2 linked regions of the Bacillus pumilus genome follow. The protein of the gene in region 1 interacts with the protein of each later gene in a pairwise test. Links are inferred from orthologs where the notes say so. Each region holds a gene or a part of one and is shown in the gene's direction. Other genes may lie near its edges.

What was found. The genes of interacting proteins can lie anywhere in the genome.
Region 2: the proteins of dnaX (region 1) and dnaE interact in binary tests that used the Escherichia coli proteins (3 or more experiments, as listed by UniProt). The link is inferred for Bacillus pumilus from one-to-one orthologs.

The regions. Positions count from the first base shown.
Region 1 is NZ_CP046128.1:26,324-34,118, forward strand. The notes cover bases 2,275-5,199. They hold dnaX (DNA polymerase III subunit gamma/tau), read left to right. Parts: upstream 2,275-2,843; coding sequence 2,844-4,556; downstream 4,557-5,199. Other genes in these bases: GKC25_RS00145 (YbaB/EbfC family nucleoid-associated protein), read left to right, coding at 4,583-4,906; recR (recombination protein RecR), read left to right, coding at 4,922-5,199. Also shown: GKC25_RS00120 (glycosyl hydrolase family 18 protein), read right to left, coding at 1-962; GKC25_RS00125 (isochorismatase family cysteine hydrolase), read right to left, coding at 1,062-1,616; tRNA adenosine(34) deaminase TadA, read left to right, coding at 1,696-2,172; more of recR, read left to right, coding at 5,200-5,518; GKC25_RS00155 (YaaL family protein), read left to right, coding at 5,537-5,761; GKC25_RS00160 (pro-sigmaK processing inhibitor BofA family protein), read left to right, coding at 5,828-6,091. UniProt on the Escherichia coli protein: Part of the beta sliding clamp loading complex, which hydrolyzes ATP to load the beta clamp onto primed DNA to form the DNA replication pre-initiation complex.
Region 2 is NZ_CP046128.1:2,501,733-2,505,962, reverse strand. The notes cover bases 1-3,871. They hold dnaE (DNA polymerase III subunit alpha), read left to right. Parts: upstream 1-335; coding sequence 336-3,671; downstream 3,672-3,871. Other genes in these bases: GKC25_RS12685 (NAD(P)-dependent malic enzyme), read left to right, coding at 3,813-3,871; GKC25_RS12695 (YtrH family sporulation protein), read right to left, coding at 1-198. Outside these bases: more of GKC25_RS12685, read left to right, coding at 3,872-4,230. UniProt on the Escherichia coli protein: DNA polymerase III is a complex, multichain enzyme responsible for most of the replicative synthesis in bacteria. This DNA polymerase also exhibits 3' to 5' exonuclease activity. The alpha chain is the DNA polymerase catalytic subunit.

The DNA.
Region 1 (7,795 bases):
ATGGGGCCGCCCTGGACGTAAGGAAGCGTCCAATCATAGCCATATAAATTCTGCCCCATAACAATTTTATTGGCCGGCATGACGGTCAGTGCATATTCAATGACTTGGCGGACAGGTCCAATGGGAGAGACAGCTTGCGCAGGGCCGCCGCTGTATCCCCATTCATAGGTCATTAACACAACATGATCGACGATCTTCCCAATGGCTTCATAGTCATGAGCTTCATACCATTTTCCCTTTTGCTGACTGCTTGTTTTAGGGGCAAGTGCAACAGAAATTGTCCATCCTTCTTGATGGAAGCGGGTTGTTGCCTCTCTTAAAAATTGAATGTAAGCATCTTTATCAGCAGGACGTAAATATTCAAAATCAAAATGGATTTCTTTTAATTGATACTTTTTAGCAACACGAACGATTTCATTTAAAAATGTGGTTTTGACAGATTGGTTATTTAAAAGAATTCGCCCAAGTTCATCACTGAATTTTTCATTCTCTAGGTTTGTCACTACCATGGATAAAACGGTTCTGCTCTGAGCGGCTATTTGAGGTAGCTGATCTAACGGTGGTTCTTTCAGTGTTCCGTCTCTTTGCGCTTGGAAACTAAAGGCGCCTAAATGGGTTAAATATGGAGAGGCCTCTCTAGCTGCTTGTTTTAAGTTTTCACTGACTTGATTTCCCCTTGGTTCAATGTAAGCATTCGAATTAATGTTCCTTTTCGGTCTTTGAGGAATATAGAGCAAGAAGCGAATAGGTAGTATCGCTTCAGGCCGAATTCTATTCACACGTGCCAACTCCTCCACTGAAATTCGAAATCGTCTTCCAATTTGATAAAGTGTGTCATTTTGTTTGACCTCATAAAATTGTCCTCTAATTGGAATGACAATTGTTTGTCCAATGACGAGTTGATTTGGTGTTTCAATATCGTTGGTACGGATGATTTCATTGACTGTTGTTTTAAAGCGCATGGCAATTTCGTTTAAAGTATCTCCTCTTTTGACAACATAAATTTGAATAGTCAACGCCCCCTTTGTTATTGCTAACAATTTATGAGGGTTATGGATAAATCATGTTTGATTTTCATTCGTGATCTCTTTAGCAGTGGTGATTTTTGCTAGTAGAACGTTCTCCATCATCGTTAAAGCATATTCGTTATCTCTGTCGTCATTTGATGCGATACAATCTTTAGGTACAATTAAGTTGTATTCTCGCATGTATGCGTCATTTGCAGTGAACAGAACGCAAATGTTTCCTGCAATTCCAGTCAAAATGATGTCTTGTACACCTAATTCATTTAAGAGTGTTTCTAGTGCAGTTCCGTAGAAGGCCGAATGCTTCGGTTTAATTAAGAAGTAATCATCTTTAGATGGTGCCATTTTCTCTAAAATAGGGGCGCTTCTTTCGTTTTTGCATGTTTCCATCACAGCTTGAATATCAGCCTTCCAGAGACCGTAGTGGTCGTTGATATAGATGATTGGCCAATTTTCCTTGAAAGCATGATCTTTAAGAGCTAAAATCTTATTGGTCATTTGCTCTGTTTTATCAGCGAGCACATGTCCCATTTCAAAATCAAAATTATTAATCATGTCGATAATAAGCAGTGCCTTTTGGTGCTTTGACAAAGTAAGACCCCCTTTAAAAGATTGTGCTAATATGTTAACCTCAATATCCTTTTAAAAAACATGAAAAGAGAGCCGTGCTATGACGAGAGATGAACAGTTTATGCAAGAAGCTATTTCTGAAGCCTTAAAAGCAGAACAAATAGGAGAAGTACCAATCGGTGCCATCATCGTTGTTGATGACCAAATTGTGAGCCGCGCTCATAATTTAAGGGAAACAGAGCAGCGTTCAATTGCACATGCAGAATTACTTGCTATTGATGAAGCGTGTAAAACGACTGGAAGCTGGCGTTTAGAAGATGCTGTACTTTATGTGACGCTTGAACCGTGTCCTATGTGTGCGGGAGCGATTGTCCTTTCTAGAGTGAAAAAGGTCGTTTTCGGTGCATACGATCCAAAAGGTGGATGTGCAGGTACTTTAATGAATTTACTGGATGATGAACGGTTCAATCATCAGTCTGAAGTCATTGGTGGTGTACTTGAAAATGAGTGCGGTGAGCTGTTAAGTCAGTTCTTCCGAAATCTCCGTCAGCGAAAGAAACAAGCCAAAAGTAAATGAATGGATGTCGTTTGCAATTTCAGCTATAAAAAGGTATACTTATGTCTGCGTCACTAACAATTTAATATTCATTTTGCCGTGCTAAGCGGGGAGGTAGCGGTGCCCTGTACTCGCAATCCGCTCTAGCGAGGCCGAATCCCTTCTCAAGGTTCGTTTACTTCAAGGTCTGCCTTAAATAAGTGGTGTTGACGTCTGGGTCCTGCGCAATGGGAATTCATGAACCATGTCAGGTCCGGAAGGAAGCAGCATTAAGTGAAACCTCTCATGTGCCGCAGGGTTGCCTGGGCCGAGCTAACTGTTTAAGTAACGCTTGGGGTAGCGAATCGACAGAAGGTGCACGGTAAATCAATATTAAATGTAACTCATCTAGTTAATCTAGGTGAGTTTTTTGTTGCTGTTTAAAGAATAGTTCAGCTGCTTTGTTTATACAAATAGGCAAAAAACCTTTTTAGAGTCTTTTTGTTTTTTCATTAATCACAATAGGAACAAAAGTTCTCCATGGTGTTGCAGAACAATTCGAAAATCTAGAAAACACGTTTTTGATTCATAAAAAGTAGAAAATCTATAGTTGAAATCATCATTTTCGCTTATTAGAAAATAAAGGTGTGCTTTTGAATTGATCGGTGCATCATGTATAATGAAAATGATGATAAATGGAGGAGGGCGTATTTGTGAGTTATCAAGCTTTATATCGAGTGTTCAGACCTCAAGTTTTTGAGGATGTTGTTGGACAAGAACACATCACAAAAACGTTGCAAAATGCCCTTTTGCAGAAGAAGTTTTCTCATGCTTACTTATTTTCAGGTCCTAGAGGGACAGGTAAAACAAGTGCTGCCAAAATCTTTGCGAAGGCAGTGAACTGTGAAAAGTCACCTGTGAGTGAACCTTGTAATGAATGTGATGCCTGTAAAGGGATTACAAACGGCTCGATTTCAGACGTGATTGAAATAGACGCTGCCTCAAACAACGGGGTTGATGAAATCCGTGATATACGTGATAAAGTGAAATTTGCTCCTTCGGCGGTTACATATAAGGTTTATATTATAGATGAAGTACATATGCTCTCTATCGGGGCATTTAATGCCCTCCTTAAAACGTTAGAGGAGCCGCCTGCTCATTGTATCTTTATTTTGGCTACCACAGAGCCTCATAAGATTCCTCTTACCATCATATCCCGTTGTCAGAGATTTGATTTTAAACGAATCACGACAAAAGATATTGTTGGAAGAATGAAGAAAATTGTAGATGCAGAAAGCCTAAATGTACAAGAGGGCTCGCTCGAGATTATCGCTAGTGCAGCAGATGGCGGTATGCGTGATGCACTAAGCCTCTTAGATCAAGCGATCTCATTTAGTGGTGAGCAGCTGACAATTGATGATGCGCTGCTCATTACAGGAGCTGTTTCTCAGCATTTCATTAGTCAGCTAGCCGAAGCAATTTTTGATCAAAATATTGCTGTAGCGTTAGATACCTTAAATGAATTACTTCAGCAGGGGAAAGATGCTGCTAAATTAATAGAGGACATGATCTTTTACTTTAGAGATATGCTGCTTTATAAAACGGCACCGGATCTGGAGGGGGTCCTTGAAAAGGTAAAGGTCGATGAAAATTTCGTGACGCTTTCGGATCGTGTGACACCTCAATTTCTATATGAAACAATTGAAGTGCTGAATAAAAGCCACCAAGAAATGAAATGGACGAATCATCCAAGGATTTTCTTTGAGGTAGCTGTTGTCAAGCTATGTCAATCAACGGCTGGAATAACACAAGCTCATGCTAACGCTGATTTAACGGCGCTAACGGATAAAATAGACAGGTTGGAACAGGAGCTATCGAGGATAAGAGCTGAGGGTGTGCCAATGTCTCATTCTCATCATCCTCAAGAAAAAAAGGAAGCACCTCGACCACAAACGAGTAACAAAAATGGATACCGTGCACCTGTCGGCCGAATTCACGAGATTCTAAAAGAAGCAAAACGTCCAGAGTTAGAAAAAATTAAAGGCAAATGGGGAGAACTCCTTGCCCACTTGAAACAGCAGAATAAGGTGTCTCACGCTGCACTATTAACGGATAGTGAACCAGTTGCTGCTGCTTCTCATGCCTTTGTTTTAAAATTCAAGTTTGAAATACACTGTAAAATGGTTGCCGAAGATAAAAGCGGTGTTCGAACCAACCTTGAGCAGCTATTAGAGTCTATGTTAGGAAAAAGAGTGGAATTAGTTGGCGTTCCTGACGCTCAATGGGGTAAAATAAGAGAAGAATTTTTAAGAGATCATCAGCCGGATGAACAGGCAGATGGTCAGGGGACTTCTGCTGAAGAGGATCCATTGATTGCAGAAGCAAAGAAGTTAGTAGGAAACGATTTAATTGAAATTAAAGATTAATAAAAATGAAAGAGAGTGGTTTTCATATGCGCGGTGGAATGGGAAATATGCAAAAAATGATGAAACAAATGCAAAAAATGCAAAAGGATATGGCTAAGGCTCAAGAAGAGCTTGCTGAAAAAGTCCTTGAAGGTACAGCGGGTGGCGGTATGGTCACTGTAAAAGTAAATGGACAAAAAGAAGTTGTTGATGTAGCAATCAATGAAGAAGTTGTTGATCCAGAAGATATCGATATGCTTCAAGATCTTGTACTTGCAGCAACAAACGACGCATTGAAAAAAGTCGATGAGTTAACGAATGAAACAATGGGTCAATTCACAAAAGGAATGAACATGCCAGGTTTATTCTAGGAGGAATAACTGAAGATGCAATATCCTGAACCAATATCAAAGCTGATTGACAGCTTTATGAAATTGCCAGGAATCGGACCGAAAACTGCGGTTCGTCTGGCTTTTTTTGTTCTTAGTATGCAGGAAGATGTCGTACTAGATTTCGCGAAAGCGCTTGTTAATGCAAAGCGTAATTTAACTTATTGTTCGGTATGCGGCCATATCACAGACCAAGATCCTTGCTATATTTGTGAAGATACAAGAAGAGATCAATCTGTTATCTGTGTAGTGCAAGACCCAAAAGATGTGATCGCAATGGAAAAGATGAAAGAATACAACGGCTTATACCATGTGCTTCATGGTGCCATTTCACCGATGGACGGAATTGGCCCAGAGGATATTAAAATTCCTGACCTGTTAAAAAGATTGCAAGACGATCAAGTGACAGAGGTGATCCTTGCAACCAATCCAAACATTGAAGGAGAGGCTACAGCCATGTATATCTCTAGACTGTTGAAACCATCAGGAATTAAACTCTCTCGCATTGCTCACGGACTTCCAGTAGGTGGAGACTTAGAGTATGCGGATGAAGTCACACTGTCTAAAGCTCTAGAAGGCAGACGTGAGATGTAGGAAGGAGAAGTACGGTACATGGGTTTTCTTCGCAGAAAATCAATTCGAAAAGAATTCGATGAGAAATTAATTCAACAGCTTTTTAAGCAAAAGGAAGAATGGAACAGACAAAAAAAGCTTGTCGCAAATAGCGTTGAGCCTTCACCGGACATTCTATTCGAATTAAAGCTTGCTCAAGCGAAGTACTTTTTCTATCTAAGAGAAGCGAAAAAGAGGAATTTACGTTTAAACAACTGGAGATAGCAGGTCTATTTTACATAGTCCTCTCATATGCTTGTACTATTCATATGAAGAGGAGATGAGAGGATTATGGAACCTGTTATTGTGATCGGGTCAATTTTGCTAGCTGTACTATTGTTGTTTATGTCAGGTGTTCAAGCGAACCCCTTCAAATGGTTAGGGCTGATCGGAGTAAAGTTTGTGGCAGGTGCTCTTTTTTTATTTTGCCTCAATCTATTTGGAGAGAGTCTAGGATTACATGTCTCTATTAACCCTGTAACGAGTGGAATCAGTGGTTTATTGGGCATCCCAGGCGTAGCAGCTTTAGTCGTAATTGAAAAATTTATTATTTAATGAGAAATATTGTTGACTTTGATCCTGTATGGTGGTAAATTAATATACGTCGCTGATGACGAAGAAACGAAAAAACATTATAACAAAAAAGTTGTTGACATTAACAATTTAAATATGGTATGATGTTCTAGTCGCTTCTGAAGCGGTAAACAAGTTCTTTGAAAACTAAACAAGACAAAACGTACCTGTTAATTCGAGTTTTTATAAAAAAATCCTATGAAATATCATAGGTAGTCAGTCAAACTGGCGAAAAACAAAACTTCGGTTTTGTACTTTTTCGGAGAGTTTGATCCTGGCTCAGGACGAACGCTGGCGGCGTGCCTAATACATGCAAGTCGAGCGGACAGAAGGGAGCTTGCTCCCGGATGTTAGCGGCGGACGGGTGAGTAACACGTGGGTAACCTGCCTGTAAGACTGGGATAACTCCGGGAAACCGGAGCTAATACCGGATAGTTCCTTGAACCGCATGGTTCAAGGATGAAAGACGGTTTCGGCTGTCACTTACAGATGGACCCGCGGCGCATTAGCTAGTTGGTGGGGTAATGGCTCACCAAGGCGACGATGCGTAGCCGACCTGAGAGGGTGATCGGCCACACTGGGACTGAGACACGGCCCAGACTCCTACGGGAGGCAGCAGTAGGGAATCTTCCGCAATGGACGAAAGTCTGACGGAGCAACGCCGCGTGAGTGATGAAGGTTTTCGGATCGTAAAGCTCTGTTGTTAGGGAAGAACAAGTGCGAGAGTAACTGCTCGCACCTTGACGGTACCTAACCAGAAAGCCACGGCTAACTACGTGCCAGCAGCCGCGGTAATACGTAGGTGGCAAGCGTTGTCCGGAATTATTGGGCGTAAAGGGCTCGCAGGCGGTTTCTTAAGTCTGATGTGAAAGCCCCCGGCTCAACCGGGGAGGGTCATTGGAAACTGGGAAACTTGAGTGCAGAAGAGGAGAGTGGAATTCCACGTGTAGCGGTGAAATGCGTAGAGATGTGGAGGAACACCAGTGGCGAAGGCGACTCTCTGGTCTGTAACTGACGCTGAGGAGCGAAAGCGTGGGGAGCGAACAGGATTAGATACCCTGGTAGTCCACGCCGTAAACGATGAGTGCTAAGTGTTAGGGGGTTTCCGCCCCTTAGTGCTGCAGCTAACGCATTAAGCACTCCGCCTGGGGAGTACGGTCGCAAGACTGAAACTCAAAGGAATTGACGGGGGCCCGCACAAGCGGTGGAGCATGTGGTTTAATTCGAAGCAACGCGAAGAACCTTACCAGGTCTTGACATCCTCTGACAACCCTAGAGATAGGGCTTTCCCTTCGGGGACAGAGTGACAGGTGGTGCATGGTTGTCGTCAGCTCGTGTCGTGAGATGTTGGGTTAAGTCCCGCAACGAGCGCAACCCTTGATCTTAGTTGCCAGCATTTAGTTGGGCACTCTAAGGTGACTGCCGGTGACAAACCGGAGGAAGGTGGGGATGACGTCAAATCATCATGCCCCTTATGACCTGGGCTACACACGTGCTACAATGGACAGAACAAAGGGCTGCGAGACCGCAAGGTTTAGCCAATCCCATAAATCTGTTCTCAGTTCGGATCGCAGTCTGCAACTCGACTGCGTGAAGCTGGAATCGCTAGTAATCGCGGATCAGCATGCCGCGGTGAATACGTTCCCGGGCCTTGTACACACCGCCCGTCACACCACGAGAGTTTGC
Region 2 (4,230 bases), 2.5 Mb from region 1 along the record:
GGCATCAAAAGTTCCACCGATAGCTGCGACAAGCGCCCAAATCTTTAAACGGTTGGCAAGACTCGTAATAATGGATAAAGGCGGCTGACCAGATAAATAAGCACCAACACCACCTATGATGGCACCGCCCAAAATGACCCCAAGAGCAATAAAATAACAGCTAATAAAATTCGGAATAAAAGCTTCCTTCACATCCATTGTGTCCACCTCACTCTATTCAATATATGGTGTGTGCGGGACAAGTATGAACGGACAGAAAAGAAAGAACATTTGTTTCTCACCGCATCGCGTTTTATAATGAAAGAATGACTTTAGACGAAAGGAGTGGATTAAGCATGTCTTATGTTCATCTTCAGGTCCACAGTGGATACAGCTTATTAAGCAGTGCGGCAAAAGTAAAGGAGCTCGTGCTGAAAGCGAAAGAACTTGGCTGCAAGGCGCTCGCTCTTACCGATGACCATGTGATGTATGGAACGGTTGAATTTTATAAGGAATGTAAAAAACATGGCATCAAGCCGGTCATCGGTTTAACAGCTTCTGTCTTCATAGATGAACAAGAGACAGAGGCTTATCCCTTGGTACTCCTTGCCAAAAACAATGAAGGCTATCAAAACTTGATCAAAATCAGCAGTGTGCTGAAATCAAAATCAAAAGCTGGACTGAAAGAAAAATGGCTGAAAAGCTATCACCGCGGGCTCATTGCCATTACGCCGGGCGCTTCTGGCTACATTGAAACGCTGCTTCAGCATGATCAGATAGAAGAAGCGCATGATGCGGCGAAACAATTGAAAGATATTTTCGGTGAGGGACATGTGTACATCGCACTTCAGCCATTTCAGCAAGACGAATCGTTTGCCGGTAAACTCAGGGACGTCTCAAAAAGTGCGGAGATTCCTCTTGTTGCGACGGGAGATGTCCACTATATCAATCGAGAAGACAAAACCGCCTATACGTGTTTAAAAGCCATTAAAGCAGGGCAGCAGCTGTCAGAGATTGAGGAAGACCGAGGAGAAAAGCATTTCAGAACCCTTGAAGAAATGAAGGAATGGTATGCGCAAGATGAGGAGCTGCTGACAAGAACGGTGGAGATCGCAGACCGCTGTGAAGTCGATTTAAATCTTGGGCAGACAAAACTCCCTTCCTATCCGACTCCTGATCAATCAACAGCAGATCAGTTTTTACGCAGAGTGTGCGCAGAAGGGATGAAGCAAAGAAAGATTGCTTCAAATGATACGTATGTGAAAAGACTTGAGTACGAACTGAGCATTATCCAAAAAATGAATTTCAGTGATTATTTTCTCATCGTGTGGGATTTTATGAAGTATGCCCATGATCAAGGCATTGTCACAGGGCCAGGACGTGGATCGGCAGCAGGGTCACTTGTTGCGTATGTATTGTTTATTACAGATGTTGATCCGCTCCGTCACGGTCTGTTGTTTGAGCGTTTCTTAAATCCTGAGCGAATCAGTATGCCAGATATTGATATTGATTTCCCCGATACGAGAAGAGATGAAATCATTTCTTATGTAAAAGACAAATACGGAGACATGCATGTGGCACAAATTGTCACGTTTGGAACACTTGCAGCAAAGGCGGCCTTAAGAGATGTTGGACGTGTAATGGGGATTGATTCAAAGGCAGCGGACCGTCTTGCAAAGCTGATTCCGTCAAAGCCAGGAACGACGCTGAAAGAAGCGGTGACTGCATCCCCTGAATTAAAAACGATGCTCCAGCAATCCGAGGAGCTTCGAAAGGTCTTTCAAACCGCTTTAAAGGTTGAAGGCTTGCCAAGACATACCTCGACACATGCAGCCGGCGTTGTGCTGAGCGAGGAGCCGCTGACAGAGGTCGTTCCGATTCAAGACGGCCATGATGGTGTGTATTTAACGCAGTATGCGATGAATTATTTAGAAGATCTCGGACTTTTAAAGATGGATTTCTTAGGACTAAGAAACTTAACCTTAATTGAATCCATTAAAAACCAGATTGAAAGACAGGAAAACGTCCACATTAGCTTTAGTGACATTTCATATGAAGATCAGAAAACATTTGAATTGTTATCAGCGGGAGATACAACTGGGATTTTCCAGCTTGAATCACAAGGAATGCGTCAGGTGCTGAGACGCCTGAAGCCCTCTAGTTTAGAAGACATCGTGGCGGTCAATGCCCTCTACCGTCCAGGTCCAATGGAGAATATCCCGCTCTTTATCGACCGAAAGCACGGCAGAGTCAAGGTCTCTTATCCGCATCCTGATTTGTATGACATTTTAAAGGACACATATGGGGTCATCGTCTATCAGGAGCAAATCATGCTGATTGCGGCGAAGATGGCAGGCTTTCAGCTGGGCGAGGCAGATCTATTAAGAAGAGCAGTTTCGAAGAAGGATAAAAAGGTCCTTGATGAAGAGCGAAGCCATTTTGTTGAAGGATGCCTAAAAAAGGAGTATCCTGTTAACATTGCAAATGACGTTTATGACTTAATCGTCAAATTTGCAAACTATGGTTTTAATAGAAGCCATGCTGTTGCATATAGCATGATTGGCTTTCAGCTTGCTTACTTAAAAGCGCATTATCCGTTATATTTTATGTGCGGACTTTTAACGAGTGTGATTGGAAATGAAGACAAAGTCGCTCAATATTTCTATGAGGCAAAGGAAAAAGGGATATCTGTGTTGAAGCCTTCTATTAATAAGAGTGAATTTCCATTTACGGTTGAAAAAGGGGAGATCCGCTACAGCTTAAGAGCGATCAAAAATGTCGGAGTGTCAGCTGTAAAGGATATATACAGGGCAAGACAGGAAAAGCCGTTTGAAGATTTATTTGATTTTTGCGCAAGAGTATCAGCAAAGAGTGTCAACCGAAAAACGATTGAAGCGCTCATTTTTTCAGGGGCGATGGATGAGCTTTATCCAAATCGTGCTTCGTTATTGGCATCAATAGATATTGCATTAGACCACGTGTCATTTTTAAATCCAGATGATCAACTGGACTTTCTGGGGGATACAACCTTCTCCATTAAGCCAAAATATGCGGAGATAGAAGAACTGCCGCTTGTCGATCTCCTGCAATTTGAAAAGGAGGCACTTGGGTTATATTTATCAAATCATCCTGTACAAACGTACCGAGATCGCTTAAGAGAGAATGGTGCAGTGGAAATCATCAGACTTTCTTCCTATATAAAGCGAAAGGTCTCAATGGGTGGTCTTTTGACAAAAGTGAAATCGATTCGGACAAAAAATGGACAATCGATGGCATTTGTCACATTTGGGGATGAAACGGGAGAAATGGAAGGCGTCGTCTTTCCAGAGCAATTTAGAAAGCTGTCCCCCTTACTTGAGGAGGGCGCCATGCTTTATGTTGAAGGCAGAATAGATGTCAGAAATGACAGCAGCCAAATCATCGTGCAAGAAGCCGTTCTGCTTGAAGAGATGGGCACACAAAGAAAAGAGTCTGTCTACATTCGGGTGAAAGAAGAAAACCATACGCAGGAACTGCTAGAGCAAGTAAAGCGGGTGATCTCGATGCACAGCGGAGAAGCAGATGTCTATTTGTATTATGAGAAGCAAAAAAAGACAGTGAGACTTCCAGATGCATACAAGGTTCATGCAGATCATGCTGTGATTTTCCAGTTAAAAGAGCTGCTTGGTGAACAAAACGTTGTGATTAAATGATGACAAATCACCTGAATATGTTTTACAAATTCACCTATTGTGTTATCATTTTAAAGATTCTGTGTATTTAAAACTGCCAGTATGTGCTTATCAACTTAGCAATTCATTAAATCATTTTCCACTTGAAGGAGTGTTCATCACATGTCATTAAGAGAAGAAGCATTACATATGCACAAAGAGAATCAAGGCAAACTCGAATCAAAATCAAAAGTACAAGTGAAAAATGCAAAAGACTTGAGCTTGGCTTACTCACCTGGTGTTGCAGAACCATGTAAAGATATTTATGACGACACAAGCAAAGTGTATGATTATACAATGAAAGGCAATATGGTCGCTGTTGTCACAGACGGAAGCGCTGTTTTAGGGCTTGGTAATATTGGGGCAGAAGCATCTCTACCAGTAATGGAAGGAAAAGCTGTATTATTCAAAAGCTTCGCGGGCGTTGATGCCTTCCCAATCGCGCTTGCGACAAACGATGTAGACAAAATCGTTGAAACAGTAAAGCTTCTTGAGCCAACGTTTGGCGGTGTCAACCTTGAAGATATTGCAGCTCCAAACT